DNA from 4 places in the Rhizobium sp. BK512 genome. Region 4 is predicted to be linked to each of the others. Evidence: predicted binding sites of a transcription regulator. Region 4 holds the regulator's gene; each other region holds the start of a gene.

Region 1 (5,807 bases), on a different contig from region 4:
CGAAATCCGCAAAGAGCGCCTATGGCACCGATCATTTCCGTCCAAAATCTCACCAAGACCTATGCAAATGGCTTCCAGGCGCTGAAGGGCATCAATCTCGAAATCGAGCGGGGCGAAATCCTGGCGCTGCTTGGGCCGAACGGGGCGGGCAAGACGACGCTGATCTCGATCATCTGCGGCATCGCCAATCCAAGCGGCGGTACGGTCGTGGTCGACGGGCATGATGTGGTCAAGGATTTCCGCGCTACGCGCACCCTGATCGGCCTGGTGCCGCAGGAACTGACCACCGACCAGTTCGAGACGGTGTGGAATACGGTCAGCTTTTCGCGCGGGCTGCACGGCAAGAAGGCCAATCCGGCCCATATCGAGAAGGTGCTGCGCGACCTGTCCCTCTGGGACAAGAAGGACAATACGCTGCGCCAGCTCTCGGGCGGCATGAAGCGGCGCGTGCTGATCGCCAAGGCGCTGTCGCACGAGCCCTCCATCCTCTTCCTCGACGAGCCGACGGCGGGCGTCGACGTGACGCTGCGCAAGGACATGTGGCATGTCGTCGAGCAGTTGCGCGCCTCGGGCGTCACCATCATCCTCACGACGCACTATATCGAAGAGGCCGAGGAGATTGCCGATCGCGTCGGCGTCATCAACGGCGGCGAGTTGCTGCTCGTGGAAGACAAGCAGGCGCTGATGGCCAAGCTTGGCCGCAAGCAGCTGATCCTCGAACTCAACGACCCGCTTGAGGAACTCCCCGATTGCTTTGCCGGCAACGGCCTGTCGATCGAAGCCGAGGGCAATCGCCTCGTCTATGAGTTCGACACCCGCAACGAGCACGAGAGCGTAGCGTCACTTCTGACGCGGCTTGGCCAGAACAACATCCATTTCCGGGATCTCTCGACGCGGCAAAGCTCGCTCGAAGACATATTCGTATCGCTGGTAGGAGCCGCAAAATGAACTTCGAGGCGATCAAGTCGATCTATTATTTCGAGATGTCGCGCACGCGGCGCACGCTGCTGCAGAGCGTCATTTCGCCCGTCATTTCCACCTCGCTCTATTTCATCGTCTTCGGCGCTGCGGTGGGTTCGCGCATCCAGGAGGTTGAGGGCGTCTCCTACGGTGCCTTCATCACGCCCGGCCTCATCATGCTGACGCTGCTCGGCCAGTGCATCGGCAACGGCTCATTCGGCATCTATTTCCCGAAATTCACCGGTACGATCTACGAGATTCTCTCGGCGCCCGTCGCGATGACGGAAATATTGATCGGCTATGTCGGGGCGGCGGCGACCAAGGGCCTGATCATTGGCGTCATCATCCTCTTGACCGCCAATCTCTTCGTCGATGTCCGCATCGAGCACCCGTTCATGATGGTGCTGTTCTTCCTGCTGACGGCAATCAGTTTCAGCCTGTTCGGCTTCATGATCGGCATCTGGGCGACGAATTTCGAGCAGCTCAACCTCATCCCCATGCTGGTCGTGCCACCGCTGACCTTCCTCGGCGGCAGCTTCTACTCGATCAACATGCTGCCGCCCTTCTGGCAGGCGGTGAGCCATTTCAACCCGGTGCTCTACCTGGTCAGTGGCTTCAGGTGGAGCTTTTACGGGATTGCGGATGTGAACCCGCTGGTCAGCCTCGGGATGATCTCGCTGTTTCTGGTGATTTGCCTGAGCACGCTCGGGTGGATATTCAAGACCGGGTACAGGCTGCGGAACTGACGGGGGACCACCACCGGCAAAATCCGTACAGGCGGCACAAAGTTGTTCACATTTTGTTCGCGACTGTTAGTCTGACCCCGCTGTTACAGGCGGAGGAGGAGAGTCGTGGCGGAGCAACAGACGAAGTTCGAGCGGTTCAAGGCGCTGCATCATCGGGATGAGGCATTTGTCATTCCGAACCCATGGGATGCCGGCTCGGCGCGGATCCTGGCAGGCCTTGGTTTCGAGGCCCTGGCGACGACCAGCGCTGGCTATGCCTTTTCGAAGGGCAAGCGGGATTCCTTTGCGAGCCTGACGCGCGGCGAGATCCTCGACAATGCCGCAGAGATCGTCGGGGCGAGCGATCTTCCAGTATCCGCCGATCTCGAAGACGGGTTCGGCGCAGCACCCGAGATCTGCGCCGAAACGATCCGGCTGGCCACTGCGGCGGGGCTGGTCGGCGGATCGATCGAAGATGCCACCGGCGATCCGGCAAGGCCGATCTATGATCTCTCGCACGCCGTCGAGCGGGTCCAGGCGGCGGCAGAAGCCGCGCGGAAACTGCCTTTCCTGCTGACGGCGAGGGCAGAGAATTTTCTCTGGGAGCGGCCCGATCTCGATGACACGATCAAGCGGCTGCAAGCCTTCTCGGCAGCAGGCGCCGATGTGCTCTACGCGCCCGGACTGCCCGATATCGACGCCATCCGAACCGTCTGCGCTGCCGTGGACAAGCCGGTCAATGTGGTAATGGGGCTGAAGGGGCCGCGCTATAGCGTTGCCGAACTCTCGGCGGCGGGCGTGCGCCGGGTGAGCGTGGGCGGATCCTTTGCTCGCGCGGCGCTCGGCGCACTGCTGCGGGCGGCCGAGGAGGTGAAATCATCGGGGACCTTTGACTATGCGGCCGAGGCGATCCCGGCGGCCACGCTCAGCCGACTCATGTCGCAGGAGAAGCGGGGCGACCGGGAGTAGGGCTGGATCGATGGCATCTCATTGTGGATCGATAAGGGCTGACAAAATCCCGATGTCTGCCAGTCAGCCCTTCTTCTTGCCGTACCTCGGGCGGAAATCGACAAGCAAAGACTTCAGTTCGAGTTCGCGTACGCGTCGGGCCGCTTCATCCGGGCTCACCCAGTCCAGCACGCGCTGGCCGACCTCGCGGAACTGCCCCTGCGTGCGGTCTACCTCGATCTGGAAGATATCGACGATGCAGGGAACAACGTCGCCATCGTCCAGTTCCTTGAGATAGGTGTAGCGGCCGACCGGCTTTTTGCTGACCGTCCCGCGCACGCCGGCTTCCTCCCAGGCCTCGATGGCGGCCGCCTCATGCGGCTTCTTCTTTTTCATCGGCCAGCCCTTGGGAATGATCCAGCGGCCGCTGTCGCGGGTGGTGACCACGAGGACTTCGATTTCGCGATGAGCGCTTTCGGGATCGTTGTTTCGATAACGGAAGCAGAGAGCGCCATATTGCTGGCGAAAGGCGCCGGAGAAAAGCTTCTCGGGCCTTTCGGCAAGTTGCTTCAGCAGCGGCTTTGGGGTGGCGGCGCGAGGTTTTGCGCCTTTTTTGCTGGATTTCATGACATCAAGCATTGTCAATTTCTGCATTTTCGATCAATTGCCTGCGACGTTTTATGACAGATTTATGACAGTCTCTTGTGACTGCCATGTCCGCTTCAGGAAGGATCGCCCGAGATGATGAGCGTGTTTCGCAAGATGATGCCGCGGGAGGACCGCTTTTTCGAGATGTTCTGCCGGCATTCGGAAACGGTCGTCGCCGCCGCGCATGCCATGGAAAGGCTGCTGAAAGGCGAGGCGGTTCAGGAAAATTGCGATCGGATCATCGCGCTCGAGGACCAGGCCGACGAGATCACCCGCGAAGTGCTTGTGGCCGTCAGGCGCAGCTTCATCACACCCTTCGATCGCGGCGATATTAAGGACCTGATCCAGTCGATGGACGATGCGATCGACATGATGCACAAGACGGTGAAGATCATCCGCCTGTTCGAGCGGACGAGTTTCGACCCGCTGATGCAGGACATGGGCGGCGAGATCGTCAAGGCGGCGGCCCTGATGGCGGAGGCGATCCCGCTTCTCAACAAGATGGGCGCCAATGCGCAGCGGCTTGCCGTCATCGCCGAGGAGATCACCCGGGTCGAGGGGCGTTCCGACGAGTTGCATGACGAGGGGATGAAGGACCTCTATCGCCGGCATGGCGCCAGCGGCAATGCCATGGCCTACATGATCGGCAGCGAGATCTATTCCAATCTGGAAAAGATCGTGGACCGGTTCGAGGACGTGGCCAATGAAATCAGCGGCGTCGTCATCGAGAACGTCTGATGGAAGCCTCTCTCTCCCTTCCGCTGCTGATCGGGCTCATCGGTGTTGCGCTGTTCTTCGATTTCCTCAACGGGTTGCATGATGCGGCAAACTCAATTGCGACCATTGTCTCCACCCGGGTCCTCAGGCCGCAATATGCCGTCGGCTGGGCGGCCTTCTTCAATTTCATCGCCTTCCTGTTCTTCGGCCTTCATGTCGCCGAAACGCTGGGCACCGGCATCATCGATCCGGCCATCGTTTCCCCGCAGGTGATCTTTGCGGCGCTGATGGGGGCGATCGTCTGGAACATCGTCACCTGGCTGTTCGGCATTCCTTCTTCCTCCTCGCATGCACTGGTCGGCGGGCTCGTCGGGGCAGGGTGGGCGAAGGTCGGCTTCAGCTCCATCGTCTGGAGCGGCCTGTTGAAGACGGTTGGCGCTATCTTCATGTCACCGGCGATCGGCTTCCTGCTGGCGCTGTTCTTCGTCCTCGTCGTCTCCTGGCTCTTCGTGCGCCAGACACCGTTTGCCGTCGATCGCACCTTCCGCTTCATGCAGTTCGTCTCCGCATCGCTCTATTCGCTCGGCCATGGCGGCAACGACGCGCAGAAGACGATGGGCATCATCGCCGTTCTTCTCTTCAGCCAGGGTCAGCTTGGCCCGAGCTTCCATGTGCCGCTCTGGGTGGTCATTTCCTGCCAGTCGGCGATGGCGCTCGGCACGCTCTTCGGCGGCTGGCGGATCGTGCATACGATGGGCTCGAAGATCACAAGGCTCAATCCGATGCAGGGTTTCTGCGCCGAGACCGGCGGCGCGCTGACGCTGTTTGCGGCGACCTGGCTCGGCATTCCCGTGTCGACGACGCATACGATCACCGGCGCGATCATCGGAGTGGGAGCAGCGCGGCGTCTTTCGGCCGTGCGCTGGGGTGTCGCCGGCAATATCGTCATCGCCTGGGTCATCACAATGCCGGCTGCCGCTGCCATCGCTGCCGCCTGCTATGGAATTGCAAGCCTGTTTGCCTGAGGTCGACGGCCGCCGGATGCACCGGATACCTTAATTTTAGGGGCTACTATTTTCGATCCGATGTTGCGCTCTATTCTCCATGCAAGGAGAAGGCGAAGACGAGCGAAAGATGCATCCATACAGGCATTTATCGGAATTGAATGTGGAAACTCCGGCAAGGACAGGCCGCCGCGGGGTCGACCAGTGCGGTGTCATCTGCTGCCGCGTGGAAAGAGGCGGGAGGCTGAGCGTCCTGCTCATCACCAGCCGCGATACCGGACGATGGGTGATCCCGAAAGGCTATCTCCAGAAGAAGGAAAAGCCCTATCGCTGCGCCCAGCGCGAGGCATCCGAAGAGGCCGGCGTCAGGGGCAAGGTCAGGAAGAAGCTGCTCGGCTATTACAGCTATCTGAAGGACCAGGAGCAGCCGCTGACGGTTTCGGTGCATCTGCTGCGGCTGGAGAGCGAGACCACGCATTTCCGCGAATATGGGGAGAGGCAGAAGATCTGGATTTCGCCGGCGGACGCGGCCTCTCTCGTCGATGAGCCCGAACTGCAGGAGATCTTCCGCGCAATCGATGCGGACAATCCGCTGACGTCGCAGGACCGACTGAAACCCCATCGCATCCATGGACGGCGGCCGCGGGCCGATGCAGCCGTGTCGCTCGCCGCATTGCCAGGATTGACCTGATCGCCGCCGCCCTGGCGGGCAGGCGCAGTTGCAAAGGCCCGCCATTGCGGGCCTTTGCGTTGAGAGACTAGCGGGGACTGCCGGTTGCAAGAGGGCCCCAGGAGAGCTCACGGT
Region 2 (5,807 bases), on a different contig from region 4:
TCTATGCCCGGTCGCCGCCGGCCCGCCGGCGCGATGATGGTGCGCTCGCCGTTGGGATCGACGAGGATATCGACGGGTGCTGTCTCCCCGGGTACAACATCGATGAAATCGGTGTTGAAACCGCGCTTTCCGAGATCCTTCAGATAGCTGCGTCCTCTATCGTCATCGCTAAGGCTGGTGACCAGAACCACCTCATGGCCGAGATCGAGCAGGGCCAGGCCGGTATGGAAGCCGCCGCCGCCGTAACGCTCCTCGATCGACTGGCAAGAGAGCCTCCCACCCGGCACGAGCGGCCGGTCGAGCCGCCAGATCCGGTCGACATTGGCATTGCCGACCACCATTATCCTTGCCATTCCAACTCCCTCGTCGCGATATTCCGGCCTTACCGGGCGCTGTCGTTCTTGCCGATGATCTTGCCGCGCAGCCATGCGGAGGAGAGATCGATAGCATATACGACGGCGACGATCAGGAAGATGATCGTCCAGGCCTCCGGCCAGCGATAGGCGGCAATGCGGTCCGCCAGCAGGAAGCCGATTCCCCCGGCGCCGACAATGCCGAGAATGGTGCCGGAGCGGGTGTTGGATTCGAAATTATAGAGCATGATCGACAGGATGACCGGCATCGCCTGAGGCATGATGGCAAGGCGGATGGTTTGCAGCGGCCCGCCGCCCGATGCCAGAACACCGTCGACAGGTTTGCGCGAGGTATTTTCGATCGCTTCTGAAAAGAGCTTGGCGAAAGTGCCGATTTCCGAAACGGCGATCGCGAAGACACCGGGAAGCGGGCCGAGGCCGAAGGCGCGGATGAAGATCAGCGCGAGCACGATCTGTTCGACGGCGCGCAATGCATCGAAGCCGCGGCGGGTCGATAGCCGCACCCAGCCGAGCGGCATGATGTTCTTCGCGCCGAGAAAGGCGAGCGGAAAAGCGGCGAGCGCGCCGAGCAGCGTTCCGAGGAACGCCATCGAAATCGTCTGGCCGAGGCCAACCAGAACGTCGCTCCATTCCTGCCAGGTCGTCCAGACGTAGGGCGGGAACATGAACGAGAAGATCGTGCCGAGCCGCGTCAGGCCGTTCAGGATGCGGGCTGGCGAAAAGTCGAAGAGATAGAGGCCTGCAAGCAAGGGCAGGACCAAGGCGGCAGCGCCTGCATAACGCATAAGCCGCACGCGCGGCGGCACCGTGAATGCATCTGGCACCCGCTGTCGCACTCCGGAAGAAGAAATGTCGATCATGTCAGATGCTCCGGCTTTCGATACCGATGATGCGGTGACGCAGCTTCTCGCTCAGGAAATCGATGACGACGACGGTGAGAAGGATGATGACGAATAGCGCCGAGAGATCGGTATATTCCTGAAGCGACATGGCGGTGCGGATTTCCTGGCCGAGACCGCCGGCACCGACATAGCCGATGATCGAGGAGGAGCGCACATTGATCTCGAAACGCAGCAGCGTGTAACTGATGATGTTCGGGATCACCTGCGGCACAACGCCATAACGCATCTGCTGGAACCAGGTACCGCCGGAAGCCTTGACGCTTTCCAGCGGCCGCATGTCGATATTCTCGTTCACTTCGGAATAGAGCTTGCCGAGCGAACCCGTTGCATGCGTGGCGATTGCCAGTACGCCTGCGAGCGGCCCGACGCCGAAGCAGAAGACGTAGATCAGTGCCCAGACGATATCGGGAACGGTGCGGATGACCTCCAGATAACGACGTGAAGCGATCAGCAGAACGCGATTGGGGCTGAGGTTGCGGGCCGCCGGGAAACTCAGGATAAAGGCTCCGACGACTCCGAAAAACGTCGCCACATAGGCGATCAGGATCGTTTCCCCAAGCAGTTCCAGCCAGACCGGCCAGCGCCAGAACCATTCGGCAAGATCGGCGCCGAACGTCTCGATGCGCAGGTGCGGCAGCGTCTTGTAGAGATATTCGCCGAGACGGGGCAGGGAGGCCCACAGTTTCCAGGTGGTGATGCGCTCGCCCGAGGGGAGGTTGACCTCGGTCATGTCGAAAAAGCCGCCCGTCCAGGCCGTCAGCAAGACGGCGGCGGCAAAAAGCGTCGCCGAAACAAGCTGGACGGTTTTGGCACGACTGCGGATGCGACGGTAGTCGGCCTCGAACCGGCGGATGGTGATGGAAGCGGATGCGATCGTCATGTCTGATCCCGGTCGTGGAAGCGCCGGAGGGCGCGGCGCTCCCGTTGCTTGGCGTGGATGGCGGATATCAGCCGTTGCGACGTTGCTTCTTCAGCCAGTCGCGCATGTCGACGATCCACTGGTAGCGCTGGTGGTCGACATCGACGTAACCCTTCGAGGTGGAGTTATCGCCGCCGCTCATTTCCTTGAAAGCCTCAGGCGCCTTTTCCGGCGTGGCCTTCACCACAGCCTTGACGTCAGCGATCATGTCGGCCGGCAGGTTGGTGCGGGTGGTGAAGGGACCGTTGGTAATCTCCGGCGACTGCCAGATGCGGCAGATCTCGCCCTTCGGGATCATACCCTTCGATTCCATACGCTGCGGGATGCCGCTGATGTCGTTGTTGACATAGGTCGCGGCCGCATCGAACTGCTTATTGGCGACGGCCATGACACCGGTTTCGTGGGCGCCGGAGAAGGGGATTGCCGAGAAGAAGGTCTTCGGATCATAGCCCTGCTTGACGAGGTTATAATAGGGAACGGCATAGCCTGAGGTCGAATCCGGATCGGCGAAGGCGAGAACCTTGCCCTTGAGGTCCTCGACGGATTTATATCCGGAATCGCAGCGAACGGTGATGACCGAATAGTAGCCCGTCGAGCCGTCCTGTTCCTGACCGGCGAGCAGCGGTTCAACGCCGCCGTTCGTTTCGGTATAGGCGGCGGCATAGGCCGAGGAGCCGAGGAAGGCAAATTCGATCTGGTCGGAAGCGAGCGCCTGGATGACACCGTCATAATTGCCGGCGGTGAAGATTTCGACCTTCACGCCGAGTTCCTTTTCCAGATACTGCTGGAAGCCCACGCGGCGTGCGATGCGGTCCTTTTCGTTCTCGCCCGAGAGAACGCCAAGGCGGATCGTCTTGTACTTGTCTTTCCAACCTTCAGCATGGGCCTGGCTGGAAAGGGCGAGCGCAGCCGTTACGGCCGCAAGCATGAGGACGTTTTTCATTCCAACTCTCCTGTTGCAAAAAGCCGCGGCCTTGGGGCCACGGGCGAAACTCACACCGCCTGGTAGACCTTTTCCTTCGCGGTTCGACCTGCGTTGAATGAGGTGGACGTCACTGCCTCGTCGATCTCCGCATCGAAATCGTCGGTGCCGTAGATTTCGCGGACCCGTTCCTGGGTCAGGTCCGCTGGTGCGCCGTCGAAGCGCACCCGTCCGGCCCGCATGGCGATGATGCGTTCGCAATAGTTCCGGGCCGTATCGAGCGTATGAAGATTGACGAGAACGGTAATGCCGTCCTCTCGGTTGATCTTGCGCAGCGCCTCCATCACCCGTGTCGCATTGGCAGGATCGAGCGACGCGATCGGCTCGTCGGCAAGCATGATCTTCGGCTTCTGGACCAACGCCTTGGCGATGGCGACACGCTGCTGTTGTCCGCCGGACAAGGTGCCGGCTCGCTGCAGCGCCTGCGGCACAAGATCGAGCCGGTCGAGCGCACTGATCGCCATTTCCTTTTCTTCATCCGTGAAGCGGCGCAGCATCGATGAGAGGAAGCCGTGTTGGGCAACGCGGCCAATCAGCACGTTGGTCAGCACATCCATGCGCTCGACCAGATTGAACTGCTGGAACACCATCGCGCAGGATGCGCGCCACAGACGCAACTCGCGGCCGCGCAGCTTGGTGATATCCTTGCCCTCGAACATGATCGTACCGGATGTCGGGTCGAGCAGACGATTGATCAGCCGGAGCAATGTCGATTTCCCGGCGCCGCTGCGCCCGATAATGCCGACCATCTGTCCGGCATCGATCGACAGATTTACATCGTCGACCGCCTGTGTTTGACCGAATTTCTTCTTGAGGGAATGAAGTTCAAGCACCGGAAGGTCTCCGCTTGCCAGAAACGTCAAAGACGAAACTGAATTATATTTAATTTCAACCTATGAAACTAAATATAGCATTTCAGTGTGACGGTTTTATTAAGTAATTATCCAATAATAACGAGTATTTATGCGGCTTTTGTCAAGCAATACATCCGGAATTTCCGGATGTATTTTGTGAGAAATGAAGCTATCCGCTGTCGGAGGCGGCGGCCTTATCAGGCAGCCTGTTGGAATCGCAAAACAATTCCGTCGGAATAGACCTGCCTGCCTTTGGAGAAGGTGGCGCGCACACGCGGCAGGCGGCCGCGTTCGGCGATCACCAGATCGGCACGCAGCCCGGTCTCGATCGCACCGCGATCCTCAAGGCCGAGTGCACGGGCCGGATTGGCGCTGACGAGGGCAACGGAAGCGGGCAGTCCGCCGGCTCCGGCTTCTGCCAGTGCGATTACCGCCGGCAGCATAGCCGAGGGGTGATAATCGCTGGCAAGAATATCAAGAATGCCGCGTTCATAGGCTTCGCGGGCCGAGAGATTGCCGGAGTAGGAAAGGCCGCGAAGAGCATTCGGCGCGCCCATTGCGGTTGCCAGCCCGAACTTGCGCGCTTCCTGCGCGGCTGCCATCGTCACCGGAAACTCGCTGATGCGTGCGCCCAGTCCCTCGACGATCGCCACCTTTTCAATGCTGTCGTCATCGTGGGAGGCGATGATGACGCCATGGTCGCGCGCCGTGGCGGCGATCCCCTGCAGATTGTCGACCGCATCGCCGTTCTGGGCGCGGTTTTCCATGCGTTGCTGGACACGCTGGGCAGCCTGTTCGAGGGTGATCTTGTTGTTGCGCGCAATCGTTTCGATATGACGTTCGACATCGCGGTATTGGCCTTGGCCCGGCGTGTGATCCATCAGCGAGACGAGATCGAGGGCACCGGCGCGCAGCAGATCTTCAATGACGGCACGGGCATGGGTGAAGGTGATTTCGAAGCGCGCATGAACCCGATGATCGATCAGGAGATCGTTCTTCCTAAGTTCGACCAAGGTCTGGATGATCGAGCGCGAATGTTCTTCCGAGCGGATGTGGCCGTAGCTGCTGTTGGCGTGGAAGGAAAGCGCAGCATAGGCCGTGGTGATACCATTGCCGGCGAGCTTCTTGTCGAGTTCGAAAATGCCGAGTTCCAGCGGAAAGCGCACATTCGGGCGCGGCTCGATTTCGCGCTCGATCATGTCGCCATGCATATCGATGAAGCCGGGAAGCAGAAGCCTGCCATCGCCGGAAATATCGGCTGCGGCCACTGGTTCTTCGCTGATCTCTGCGATGATACCGTCTTCGATCCTGACTGCGCCGCGCGGTATGACCCTATCGCGCAACACGATTTCGAAATCACTCAGCCACATCTTCTGCTCCATCCTGGATCTGTCGTGTTTGAAGGCTGATTTCGCGGTCGATGAGATCCGCGACATCGTCGGGGTGGTGAAAGACGCCGATCATTGCGACGCCAGCGGCTTTCAGCTCGGCGAGGCGGGCAACGAGTGCGCGACGCGCATTCTTGTCGAGCGAGGCGGTTGGCTCGTCGAGAAAGAGAAGCCGTTGCGGGAGGATGAGCGCGCGAGCCAGGTTGACCTTCTGCTGCTCGCCGCCGGAAAGGTTGACGGATAGGCAGCCCAGAGCCCTCGCTTCACGCCGAACGCGGAGAGCCACCGGCGGGCCTCTTCGATCGCCTCGTCGTAAGGTCGGCCGGCGAGGCGCAGCGGCTCGGCGACCAGTTCTTCGGCCGCCACGCGCGGGCGGGCCTGCAGGAAT
Region 3 (5,807 bases), on a different contig from region 4:
CGCCGTCGCCCACGAACTCGACCGTGAAACCGCCCTTGCCGCCATAGGCGGGTATGACTTGAGTGCCGACAAGTTGCATGAGATTGTCCTCTCTCGTGGATGGTCCCGGTCAACGGCTTGGAAGCAACATTGGTTCCGTTCAGGGCGACCGGATGTAGTCGACTTTCAGCTCCAGCCGCAGCCGCACGATCGGAGAGCGGTCGCCGTTCTGCACTTCGATGCCCAGCGATCCGCCCGGCCATTGCGGCAAGCCGTCGAGCGCCATTTCCGCCAGCACATGCTTTGCCTCCTCCACGGCGGCGAATAGGTCGGCAAATTCGAACGGCAGGTCACCGGGAACCGTGCCGTCATTGTCTATAGTCTTGAAATAGAAGAGAGACATCCGCTTGCATCCGTTGCGAAAGCATAAAGCGGCAAGTGGTCAAAGGTTTCAACAAGCAGTAAATTTGGCACCCGGCTTCGTATCTCGAAAGCCGTTTCCCGGCACGAAATATAGCCTCATTGTCCGCGGATTCGCCGTCGTTTGCTGGCAGAGCCCCGACAATTCGCCTTCAGGTTTCAATAAACATTTCAGAATTTGATGATATTTCCGGCCCCGGGTGGAGATGGAGAAACGGATGCTGGAGTTCTTCAGGAGCAGGGCGGGAAGGCAATGCCTGACGATCATGGCGCTTGGTGCGGCGCTGTGGATTTCGGGTGCCCTGCTTGATGTCGATAGCTGGCTCGTCACCTTCATGAGCCGTTTCGAAAATTACGGCGCAGACAAGTTTGTGCTCGCTCTCGGCATCGCCGGCGGAATGAGCTTCATCTATTCCGTGTTGCGCATCGCCGACCTTCGCAAGGAGATGCAGCTTCGCGATGCCGCCCAGGCGCGCGCCGACTGGACGGCCACCCATGATCATCTGACGAAGCTTCCGAACCGTTACGCCTTCGAGCGCAAGATTTTGCCGAAGCTCTCAGACACACAGGGCAATATTCCCGAAGAATCCAGCAGCAATGTCACGATCTTCTCCGTCGACCTCGACGGCTTCAAGAAGGTCAACGATCTTGTCGGCCATAAGGGCGGCGACGTCTTGCTGGTGGAAGTGTCCAAGCGCATTTGTGCACTTGGCAATGCCGATTGCGTCTATCGTTTCGGCGGCGATGAATTCATCATCATTGCCCTCGGCCTTACAGCAGCCCGCGAGGAATGGTTCGCCAAAGTGCTCATCCAGGCGGTTACCCGCCCGATCCTGATCGATGGCTTTGCTGTCGAGGTCGGTGCCAGCGTCGGCTACGATCGCTGGAACGAGGGCGCCGAACCTTTGGAGGATGCTGCCCATCGCGCCGATCTTGCCATGTACGAGGCGAAATCGCGCGGCCCCAATCACAATCTGATCTTTGAACCATCCATGCAGGACAGGGTGACGGAACGCGCATCGCTGGAAACAAAACTGCGCGGAGCCATTCAAAGCAAGGCCATCAAGATCCATTACCAGCCGCTGATCGACCTTAGAAGCGGCAGGCTCTGCGGCTTCGAGGCGCTTGCGCGGTGGACCGATGAAGACGGCATGAACATCCCGCCGCCTGTCTTCATTGGCATTGCCGAAGAAACCGGCATGATCACCGAACTGTTCGAAAACCTCCTGACCCAGGCATGCCACGATGCGCTGGACTGGCCGGACCACGTCAGGCTGTCCTTCAATGTTTCGCCGGTGCAGATGGAAGACAAGCTGCTTACCTCGCGCATTCTCAAGGTGCTGACGGCAAGTCGTCTGCCGGCGAAACGGCTCGAGGTGGAAATTACCGAAAACGCGCTGATCCAGGATCCGGCGATCGCTGCGCATATTCTCGATGAACTGCACGAGGCAGGTGTGCAGATCGCACTCGACGACTTCGGCACGGGCTATTCGAGCCTCGCGCAGCTCGCCCGCTACCGCTTCGACAAAATCAAGATCGACAAGAGCTTCATCGCAACCTGCCGCGAGGACGAAAAGCAGGACAAGATCGTCCGTGCCATGCTCGCACTCGGCAGGAGCCTCAACATCAAGACGACGGCGGAAGGCATCGAGGAGCACGTCCAGCTCGCGTATCTGCTGCAGCTCGGCTGCGATATCGGCCAGGGCTATCTCTTCGGCAAGGCGATGCCCGCCGCAGAGGCGGGCATCTTTATCGAAAGTCAAAATGCTGGTCTGGCCTCTACGGCTTGACCAGGCTCAGACCTAGAAGACCTGACGCAGGATCACGAACAGCAGGAAGGCGATCGCGATCGAGGCCGGCAGCGTCAGCACCCAGGCCATGATCATATTGCGCACGGTCGACCATTGCAGGCCCGACCCATTCGCAGCCATCGTGCCGGCAACGCCCGACGACAGCACATGCGTGGTCGAAACCGGCAGGCCGAGATGGTCCGCCGAGGCGATCGTCACCATGGCGACGACTTCCGCAGCAGCACCCTGTCCGTAGGTTAGATGCGTCTTGCCGATCTTTTCGCCAACGGTGACGACGATGCGCTTCCAGCCGACCATCGTGCCAAGGCCGAGAGCCAGCGCCACCGCGACCTTCACCCACAGCGGAATGAACTTCGTCGCATTGTCGACCGAGGCATGATAGGCGGTGACCGCCTTCAGATCGGTCGCGTCCATCGGCAGCAGCTTCTGCTTGTCGATGAGCTTCAGCGCCTCGCCGATCAGATAGATATCGTTGCGGATGTTGCCGACAAGATTTGTCGGAACGGCTTCCAGCGTCGGGAAGGCAGCCACTTCAGCGCTTGTCTGATGGATATATTCCTGCAGCGCCGGCGTGGTCGCATCCGTCCAGACCTTGTTCTTGACGGCATTGCTGATCTCGGCCTTGTAATCGCCAACAGTCACACCCGGCTTCACATACTTGCCCAGTGCCGTTTCCACCTGTGCCGAAGCCGACTTGTAGGCTTCGAGATAGTTGACGTCAGGCGTGCGGTTCAGCGCGAAGGCGGTCGGCACGAGACCGATGAGGATGAGCATGATGAGGCCCATGCCCTTCTGGCCGTCATTCGAGCCGTGGGCGAAGCTGACGCCCGTGCAGGTGAAGATCAGGATGGCGCGAATCCACAACGGCGGCGGCTGGTTGCCCTTCGGCTCCTGATAGAGTTCGGGCTTGCGAACGAGGAATTTCAGGACCAGCAGCAGAATGGCGGAGAGACCGAAGCCGATGACCGGCGAGATCAGCAGCGACAGACCGATATTCGTCGCCTGCGACCAGTCCACACCACTGGTAGCGGACCCTGCCGGCGCCAGGAACTGGTTGGCGAGGCCGACGCCGATGATCGAGCCGACCAGCGTGTGCGAACTCGATGACGGCAGGCCGAGATACCAGGTGCCGAGGTTCCAGAGGATCGCCGCGATCAACAGTGCAAAGACCATCGCAAGACCGGACCCGGAACCGACCTGCAGGATAAGCTCGACCGGCAGCAACGCCAGAATGCCGAAAGCGACGGCGCCGGTCGACGTCAGAACGCCGAGGAAATTGAAGAAACCCGACCAGATGACGGCAAACTCCGCCGGCATGGAGCGCGTGTAGATGACGGTTGCCACCGCATTCGCAGTATCGTGAAAACCGTTGACGAACTCGAAGCCGAGCGCGATCAACAGCGCAAGGCCGAGAAGTAACCAGGGAACGGCAACTGCGGCAGTCAGATCACGGGCGAGGGCATAGGCGACATATCCGAGACCGCAAACAACAACGAGCCCGAACACCGGCAGAAACCATTTGCCGGAGGAGTTCGAGTGATGCAGCGGATGGGAAGCGTCGCTATGGCTGGGGGCAATATCGGCCATGGCATAGTTCCTTGTTCCATTTGCAAATTTGCCATTTGTTAATAAATCCGTAGCGTGAAACTCTCATGACGCGGCGATCCGCGCTTGGTCCTGGTCTGGCCCGAAATCGACAACCGAAAATCGCCTGCCCGGAAGGCAAAAGGCTTCCCACTCGGCGCAATGACGCTAAGTTCGCTCAACGTCACGCTTGCCGGGGAGCATCAACAACATGCCGTCAACCGATCTTCTCCTGACATTCAATGCCGGCTCCTCGACGGTGAAGATCGGCATTTTCGCCATCGAGGATGCGAGGGTGCGGCGGATCGGCAAGGGCGTAATCGATTTTCGCGCCGCGCCGCTGGCCTTCAGCCTGACCGAAGGCCCGAAGACTTTCGACATGCCCCTGAAAGCCGCGCTGACCGACGATCTGCATTCCGTCATCGACGAGACGTTCGAGCTGTTGGCGGACCACTTCGATATCGCCGCTGTCCGTGCGGCAGGCCACCGCGTCGTCCATGGCGGCGACCGCTTTACCGAAGCGATATCGCTCGACGATGCCGCAATCGACGCGATCGACGCACTGATCCCGCTCGCTCCCCTTCACCAGCCGCAGGCGCTACGCTTCATTCGCGCGCTCAGGCACTTGAGGCCGCATCTTGCCCAGACGGCCTCCTTCGATACCGCTTTTCACGCCACTCAGGCCGATCTCGTCCGCCGCTTCGCCATCCCTCGTGCACTTCATGAGGAAGGCATCAAGCGCTACGGTTTTCACGGTCTCTCCTACAAGTTCATTGCCGGTGAAGTGAGCCGCAGGTTGTCGACCAAGCCGAGGATCGCCGCCGCCCATCTCGGCAGCGGTGCAAGCCTCTGCGCATTGGAAAAAGGTGTCAGCCGCGACTGCAGCATGGGCTTTTCGACGCTCGACGGCATTCCGATGGCGACACGGCCCGGCTGGCTCGACCCCGGCGTGATCCTGTATCTCCTGCAGCAGAAGAAGCTGTCTGCCGATCAGGTGGAGGATATGCTCTATCATCGCGCCGGTCTGCTCGGCGTCTCCGGCATCAATGCCGATACGCGCGATCTTCTCGAGGACGGCCGTCCAGAGGCCCGAGAGGCGCTCGACCTTTTCACGTTGCGCATCGCCGGCGAAATCGGCCGCATGTCTGTGACGCTCGGCGGGCTCGACGCCATCGTCTTTACCGCCGGCATCGGCGAGCACCAGCCCCAGATTCGCGCCGCCGTCCTCCAGCGTCTCGCCTGGCTCGGCGCTACGGTTGATGACAAGGCAAACGCTGCCAACGGCTTCACAATCACGACACCCGCAAGCCGCATAACGGCGCATGTCATTCCCACGGACGAGGAACAGATCATCGCACAGGAGGCGCTCGCAATAGTTCGCTCCGGCTGATCCAGATCAAAGGCACGCGGGCGCTAGCAGCTAGAATTGACGTTGAACAAGTTTAAATGGGAGAATCCATGGAAAAGCATGTCTCGACTCCAGCAGTTCTGTCCGACGCCGAACTCGCTCTCATCGACCGCTACTGGCGCGCAGCCAATTATCTCTCGGTCGGGCAGATCTATCTCCTCTCCAATCCTCTCCTGCGCCAGCCCCTGGAACCAGGGCATATCAAGCCCCGCCTGCTCGGCCACTGGGGTACGACGCCAGGTCTCAATTTCATCTATGCACATCTGAACCGCGTTATCTGCGCCCGCGATCTCGACATCATCTATATGTGCGGCCCCGGTCACGGCGGACCGGGCATGGTCGCCAATACCTATCTCGAAGGCATCTACAGCGAGATCTATCCCCATATCGCCGAGACCGAGGATGGCATGCGCAAGCTCTTCCGTCAGTTCTCCTTCCCCGGCGGCATCCCGAGCCACGCAGCACCGGAAACGCCGGGCTCCATTCATGAGGGCGGCGAACTCGGTTATGCACTCGTTCACGCGTATGGCGCCGCCTTCGATAATCCCGATCTGGTCGTCGCCTGCGTTATCGGTGACGGTGAGGCCGAAACCGGCCCGCTTGCC
Region 4 (5,807 bases):
CAATCGTGTCGAGCGTGTAATGCTCTGGGCGCTGCTCGTTGCATCCTCCATCGCCATTCTGACGACGATCGGCATCGTTCTCTCGATGCTGTCAGAAGCGGCCCGTTTCTTCTCCGTCGTTCCCTTCGTCGACTTCTTCTTCGGAACGGTCTGGGATCCGCGCTTTGCCGGTGCGGGCAGCTCCTCCTTCGGCCAGTTCGGGCTTATCCCACTCCTGCTCGGCACGCTCTATATCGGCCTGGTCGCCATGCTGGTCGCCGTGCCGGTTGGCCTCTTTGCCGCCATCTATATGGCCGAATACGCCTCTCCGAAGATCCGCTCGATCGCCAAGCCACTTCTCGAAGTGCTCGCCGGCATTCCGACGATCGTCTACGGCTTCTTCGCGCTCGTCACCGTCGGGCCGTTCCTGCGTGATTTCTCGTCGCAGATCAGCGGTCTCCTGACCGGTAATTATACGAACTTCATCCAGGCACAGAGCGTCATCACCGCCGGCATCGTCATGGGCATCATGCTGATCCCTTACGTTTCCTCGCTGTCGGATGACATCATCACCGCCGTTCCGCGTGCCTTGCGCGACGGTTCGCTCGGCCTCGGCGCCACGCGCTCAGAAACCATCAAGAAGGTCGTCCTGCCCGCAGCTCTTCCCGGTATCGTCGGCGCGCTGCTGATGACGGCTTCCCGCGCCATTGGCGAAACCATGATCGTGGTTCTGGCCGCCGGCGTCGCCGCCCGTATCCAGATCAATCCCTTCGAGCCGATGACGACCGTGACCGTCAAGATCGTCAACCAGTTGACCGGCGACCTTGAGTTCACCTCGCCGCAGACGCTGGTCGCCTTCGCACTTGGCATCACGCTGTTCTGCATCACGCTTTGCCTCAACATTTACGCGCTCTACATCGTGCGCAAATATCGGGAGCAGTACGAATGACGAATATTGTTTCCCCCGTCGCCGGCGTCACCGTTTCCAAGGCGCCCGCGCGTCGCGATATCGGCATCAAGCGCCGCTATGCCGCCGAGCGCCGGTTCCAGGCCTATGGCATCGCAGCCATAGCGTTCGGCCTCATCTTCCTCTTCATCCTGCTCTGGACGGTCATCAGCAACGGCTATACGGCCTTCCAGCAGACGTCGATCACGCTGCCGATCGAGTTCGCCGAGAAGACGCTCGACCCGGACAACAAGCGTGCAACCGACCCCTCGGTGCTAGTCGCTGCCAACTATCCGGTTCTGCTGCGCGACGCGATCGTCAAGCAGCTCGGCATCAATGCATCGAGCCGTCCTGACGTGCGCGACGCATCCGCCATGCTGTCCAAGGGCGCGCCGATCCAGCTGCGTGACATGGTCGTTGCCGACCCGTCGATCATCGGCAAGACCGTCAATGTCACGGTGCTTGCAGATGCCAATATCGACAGCGCTAACAAAGGCCAGATCAATCTTTCGGTTGATGAGAAGAACCGCAAGGTCAACGACAAGCAGGTTGCCTGGATGAACGAGCTGAAGGCGAGCGGTGCTCTCCACAAGACGTTCAACACCGGCCTCTTCGTCAACGGCAATTCCAGCCGTCCGGAAGCCGCAGGTCTCGGCGTCGCCCTGATCGGCTCGCTCTACCTGATGCTCATCGTGCTTGCCCTTTCGCTGCCGATCGGCGTCGCAGCCTCGATCTACCTCGAGGAATTCGCGCCGAAGAACAAGCTGACGGATCTGATCGAGGTCAACATCAACAACCTCGCCGCCGTTCCGTCGATCGTCTACGGTCTGCTCGGCCTGTCGGTCTTCATCAACTTCGCCGGCCTGCCGCGTTCGGCATCGCTCGTCGGCGGCCTGGTGCTGACCCTGATGACGCTTCCGACGATCATCATCGCGACGCGTGCGGCACTGCGCGCCGTACCGCCGTCGATCCGCTCGGCAGCCCTCGGCCTCGGCGCCTCGAAGATGCAGATGGTGTTCCACCATGTGCTGCCGCTTGCAATGCCCGGCATCCTGACCGGCACGATCATCGGTCTTGCCCACGCACTCGGCGAAACTGCGCCGCTGCTCCTGATCGGCATGGTCGCCTTCGTCGCCCAGGCGCCGGCCACTCCGCTCGATCCCTCCACGGCACTTCCGGTTCAGGTCTACATGTGGGCCAACGAAGCGGAGCGCGCATTCGTGGAAAGAACCTCGGGTGCCATCATCGTCCTGCTCCTGTTCCTGATCGTCATGAACATCGGAGCTATCCTCTTGCGTCGTCGCTTTGAGCGCCGCTGGTAAACGGAGTAGAGATCATGAACATGTTGACGGAAGCCGCAGTCGAGAAGGCGCTGGACCAGAAAATGAGCAACGTCCCGTATAAGATGATCGGTCAGGATGTCTCCGTTTATTACGGCGAGAAGCGTGCGCTTTTCGATGTCAATCTGAACATCCGCGAAAACACCGTGACCGCGCTGATCGGCCCTTCGGGCTGCGGCAAGTCTACCTTCCTGCGTTCGCTGAACCGCATGAACGACACGATCGACGGCTGCCGCGTGACCGGCAAGATCACGCTCGACACCGATGATATCTACGATCCCGATATCGACGTCGTGGAACTCCGCGCCCGCGTCGGCATGGTATTCCAGAAGCCGAACCCGTTCCCGAAGACGATCTATGAAAACGTCTCCTACGGCCCGCGCATTCACGGTCTGGCAAAGTCCAAGGCCGATCTCGACCAGATCGTCGAGACCAGCCTGCAGCGCGCCGGCCTCTGGAACGAGGTCAAGGACCGCGTGCATGAATCCGGCACCGGCCTTTCCGGTGGTCAGCAGCAGCGTCTGTGCATCGCACGCGCCGTTGCGGTCAGCCCGGAAGTCATCCTGATGGACGAACCCTGCTCGGCGCTCGACCCGATCGCGACTGCAAAGGTCGAAGAGCTGATCCACGAGCTGCGTGAAAACTACACGATCGTCATTGTGACGCATTCCATGCAGCAGGCCGCGCGCGTATCACAGCGTACGGCCATGTTCCACCTCGGCAACCTGGTCGAGGAAAACGATACTGACAAGATGTTCACCAATCCGGACGATCCGCGCACCCAGGACTATATCATGGGCCGGTTTGGCTGATTTTGGCAATGTGAAGCCTTCCCGATTTTCGAGGACAAAGCCCCATGGCATCGACACATATTTTTTCCGCCTATGACGACGATCTGAAGTTCCTGTCCCGGCGCATTTCCGAGATGGGTGGTCTTGCCGAACAGATGGGCGCCGACGCAGTTCGCGCGCTGGTCAACGGTGACACCGCACTCGCTCAGAAGGTCATTTCCGACGACGTGATCCTCGATCACGCTGAACGCGAGATCAACGACAAGGCGATCGTCACGATCGCCCGTCGCCAGCCGATGGCCTCCGACCTTCGCGAGATCATGGGTTCGATCCGCATCGCCGCCGACCTCGAGCGCGTCGGCGATCTCGGCAAGAACACGGCAAAGCGCGTCATAGCGGTGCAGAGCACCGGCGTTCCGCGCAAGCTCGCCCGCGGTCTCGAGCATCTCTCCGAACTGGCGCTGGTCCAGCTCAAGGAAGTGCTCGACGTCTACACCAATCGCTCGGCCGACAAGGCCAAGTCCATCCGCGAGCGCGACGACGAGATCGACGCGATGTACACCTCGCTGTTCCGCGAACTCCTCACCTACATGATGGAAGATCCGCGCAACATCACGAGCTGCACGCATCTTCTCTTCTGCGCCAAGAACATCGAGCGCATCGGCGACCACGCGACCAACATCGCCGAGACGATCTACTACATGGCAACCGGCGCCCAGCCGGAAGGCGAGCGTCCGAAGGACGACAGCTCCAATACCGTTGGTGCGGTCACGGAGTAATCCGGACCTGCCGATTGCGTGCGCGCCCCGTCGGGGGCGCGCAGGGTCGCAGCCAATTCCGAGTTCTTGCATGGTCCCTTGCTTAAATCACCCCCGGTTTAAGGATCATGCATTAGGAGACTGACACGCATGATCCCAAGAGTTGCAGTTGTTGAAGATGAAGAGGCGCTGAGCGTGCTTCTCCGCTACAACCTTGAAGCCGAAGGTTTCGAGGTGGATACGATCCTTCGTGGCGACGAAGCCGAAATCCGGCTTCAGGAGCGCACGCCGGACCTGCTCATCCTTGACTGGATGCTGCCGGGCGTTTCCGGCATCGAGCTCTGCCGCCGGCTGCGCATGCGGCCGGAAACCGAGCGCCTGCCGATCATCATGCTGACGGCGCGCGGCGAAGAGAGCGAGCGCGTTCGCGGTCTTTCGACCGGCGCGGACGACTATGTCGTCAAGCCCTTCTCGACGCCGGAACTCGTCGCCCGCGTCAAGGCGATGCTCCGACGCGCCCGTCCCGAGGTGCTCTCCACCGTTCTGAAATGTGGTGATATCGAGCTCGATCGCGAAACGCACCGCGTCCATCGCAAGAGCCGCGAAGTCCGCCTCGGCCCGACCGAATTCCGCCTGCTGGAATTCCTGATGTCCTCGCCGGGCCGCGTCTTCTCCCGCTCGCAGCTTCTCGACGGCGTCTGGGGCCATGATATCTACGTGGACGAGCGCACCGTCGACGTCCATGTCGGCCGCCTGCGCAAGGCGCTGAATTTCTCCAACATGCAGGATGTCATCCGCACCGTGCGCGGCGCGGGATATTCCATGGAAGCTTAAGCTTAATCCGAGTGATCGGAGGTCCAGACGGGTCGCTCGCTTGCCGGGCGGCCCGTTTGTCTATCTGGCGCCCCTAGCTCCTTACGAAAGCCGACACCAGGCGCCGAAAGCGAACCTCGAAAGGATCTGCTTTTTACAGACGGATGCGCACAAGAATTCGATCAAGAGCCTTTTGCAGAGCCGCAGTGCCGCCAAACGCACGAAAGTCTTCGAGCACCTGTTCGTTCAATCCGCCCTTGGTCGAATGCTCGCCGATGAGTTCATCGAAACTCGCGACAGGTTTTGAACGGGCAGCATGGGCGAGGCCGGAAAACAATTGACGGAGGTAGGCGTCGCCAGCCGTTCCCGAGAGCCCCTTGCTCTGCAGCCAGGTCGACGTCGCGTCCAGGATGCCGAAATAGCTGGCCATCAGGCAGCTCGCCACCGCGAGAAGTTCGAACTCCTGCTTGTCTTCAACCTGGATCGCCGTTCCGAGCGCCGAAAAGAGTGTGTGGGAGACCTCGTCGGGCGGGTAGATCGCAGTCGCCCCCTGGAGATCTGCGACGAACGGAAGTGGAATTGCCAGGCTCAGGCGAACCGGCCGATCGATCCACGCCAGCAGTTGATCCATTGGCGTGGCCGCGACAAAGCTGATGACATGGTGGCCCGGCCGAAATCGGAGCGAGCGGATGACCTCCTCGGCAATTTGCGGCCTCACTGCCAAAAATACGAGATCGGAGCGGTCGAGAACATCCTGGTTGCCCAGAGCGATAGACACATTCCCGTTTGCCGCCGCGAGGCGGGAGGCGACGCCTGCGTTGCGAGGTGACAGCGCGATGGGTGTGTCGCGAAACGCCGTCTTGCCCAATCCGGTGACGACAGCCTCGGTAATCGTGCCCGCCCCGACGAACCCCATTGTCATCCGCTTTGGATCGATCTCCATTGGCACCCCCCAAGCGACTATTTGCGCCGTGCTACTCCACCAGAATACCGCATCTGTATCAGAAAATCGCGCTACAGCGCCATGACCACCGGTCCATGCCAGCCTTGGGGCTGAAACGCATCGATGGTCTTGGCCACATAAGCTCGCATTGTCAGGCAGGGTGGATGCCGGCAGAGATCGGCCTTCCGCAGATCGCGGTCAGGAGCCGTTTTCCGGCGTTCCTGTGCCGGCTAAAAA

The links. The regulator PhoB, encoded in region 4, activates phosphate uptake and scavenging genes when phosphate is short. The targets are predictions, from matches to a motif close to TGTCATNNANCTGTCAT.
Region 1: the regulator PhoB is predicted to act here: its motif matches at 3,314-3,330, upstream of FHX06_RS07500 (DUF47 domain-containing protein).
Region 2: the regulator PhoB is predicted to act here: its motif matches at 4,098-4,114, upstream of phnC (phosphonate ABC transporter ATP-binding protein).
Region 3: the regulator PhoB is predicted to act here: its motif matches at 3,852-3,868, upstream of FHX06_RS34505 (inorganic phosphate transporter).

Annotation. Positions count from the first base shown of each region.
Region 1 is NZ_JACIAS010000002.1:319,639-325,445, forward strand. It holds gene FHX06_RS07480 (ABC transporter ATP-binding protein) at 22-948, shown strand; gene FHX06_RS07485 (ABC transporter permease) at 945-1,706, shown strand; gene FHX06_RS07490 (oxaloacetate decarboxylase) at 1,812-2,654, shown strand; gene FHX06_RS07495 (NUDIX hydrolase) at 2,718-3,260, opposite strand; gene FHX06_RS07500 (DUF47 domain-containing protein) at 3,375-4,019, shown strand; gene FHX06_RS07505 (inorganic phosphate transporter) at 4,019-5,023, shown strand; gene FHX06_RS07510 (NUDIX hydrolase) at 5,166-5,693, shown strand; gene FHX06_RS07515 (DUF1062 domain-containing protein) at 5,761-5,807, opposite strand, start outside.
Region 2 is NZ_JACIAS010000005.1:57,088-62,894, reverse strand. It holds gene FHX06_RS18395 (PfkB family carbohydrate kinase) at 1-353, opposite strand, end outside; gene phnE (phosphonate ABC transporter, permease protein PhnE) at 383-1,234, opposite strand; gene phnE (phosphonate ABC transporter, permease protein PhnE) at 1,236-2,156, opposite strand; gene phnD (phosphonate ABC transporter substrate-binding protein) at 2,224-3,138, opposite strand; gene phnC (phosphonate ABC transporter ATP-binding protein) at 3,189-4,010, opposite strand; gene FHX06_RS18370 (alpha-D-ribose 1-methylphosphonate 5-triphosphate diphosphatase) at 4,229-5,401, opposite strand; gene FHX06_RS36055 (ABC transporter ATP-binding protein) at 5,388-5,621, opposite strand; gene FHX06_RS35615 (ATP-binding cassette domain-containing protein) at 5,513-5,807, opposite strand, start outside.
Region 3 is NZ_JACIAS010000015.1:51,410-57,216, reverse strand. It holds gene FHX06_RS34520 (hypothetical protein) at 1-79, opposite strand, end outside; gene FHX06_RS34515 (DUF6894 family protein) at 140-382, opposite strand; gene FHX06_RS34510 (putative bifunctional diguanylate cyclase/phosphodiesterase) at 618-2,189, shown strand; gene FHX06_RS34505 (inorganic phosphate transporter) at 2,202-3,797, opposite strand; gene FHX06_RS34500 (acetate/propionate family kinase) at 4,006-5,184, shown strand; gene FHX06_RS34495 (phosphoketolase) at 5,253-5,807, shown strand, end outside.
Region 4 is NZ_JACIAS010000004.1:492,545-498,351, forward strand. It holds gene pstC (phosphate ABC transporter permease subunit PstC) at 1-928, shown strand, start outside; gene pstA (phosphate ABC transporter permease PstA) at 925-2,247, shown strand; gene pstB (phosphate ABC transporter ATP-binding protein PstB) at 2,262-3,077, shown strand; gene phoU (phosphate signaling complex protein PhoU) at 3,122-3,835, shown strand; gene phoB (phosphate regulon transcriptional regulator PhoB) at 3,965-4,648, shown strand; gene FHX06_RS17625 (pyrroline-5-carboxylate reductase) at 4,782-5,570, opposite strand.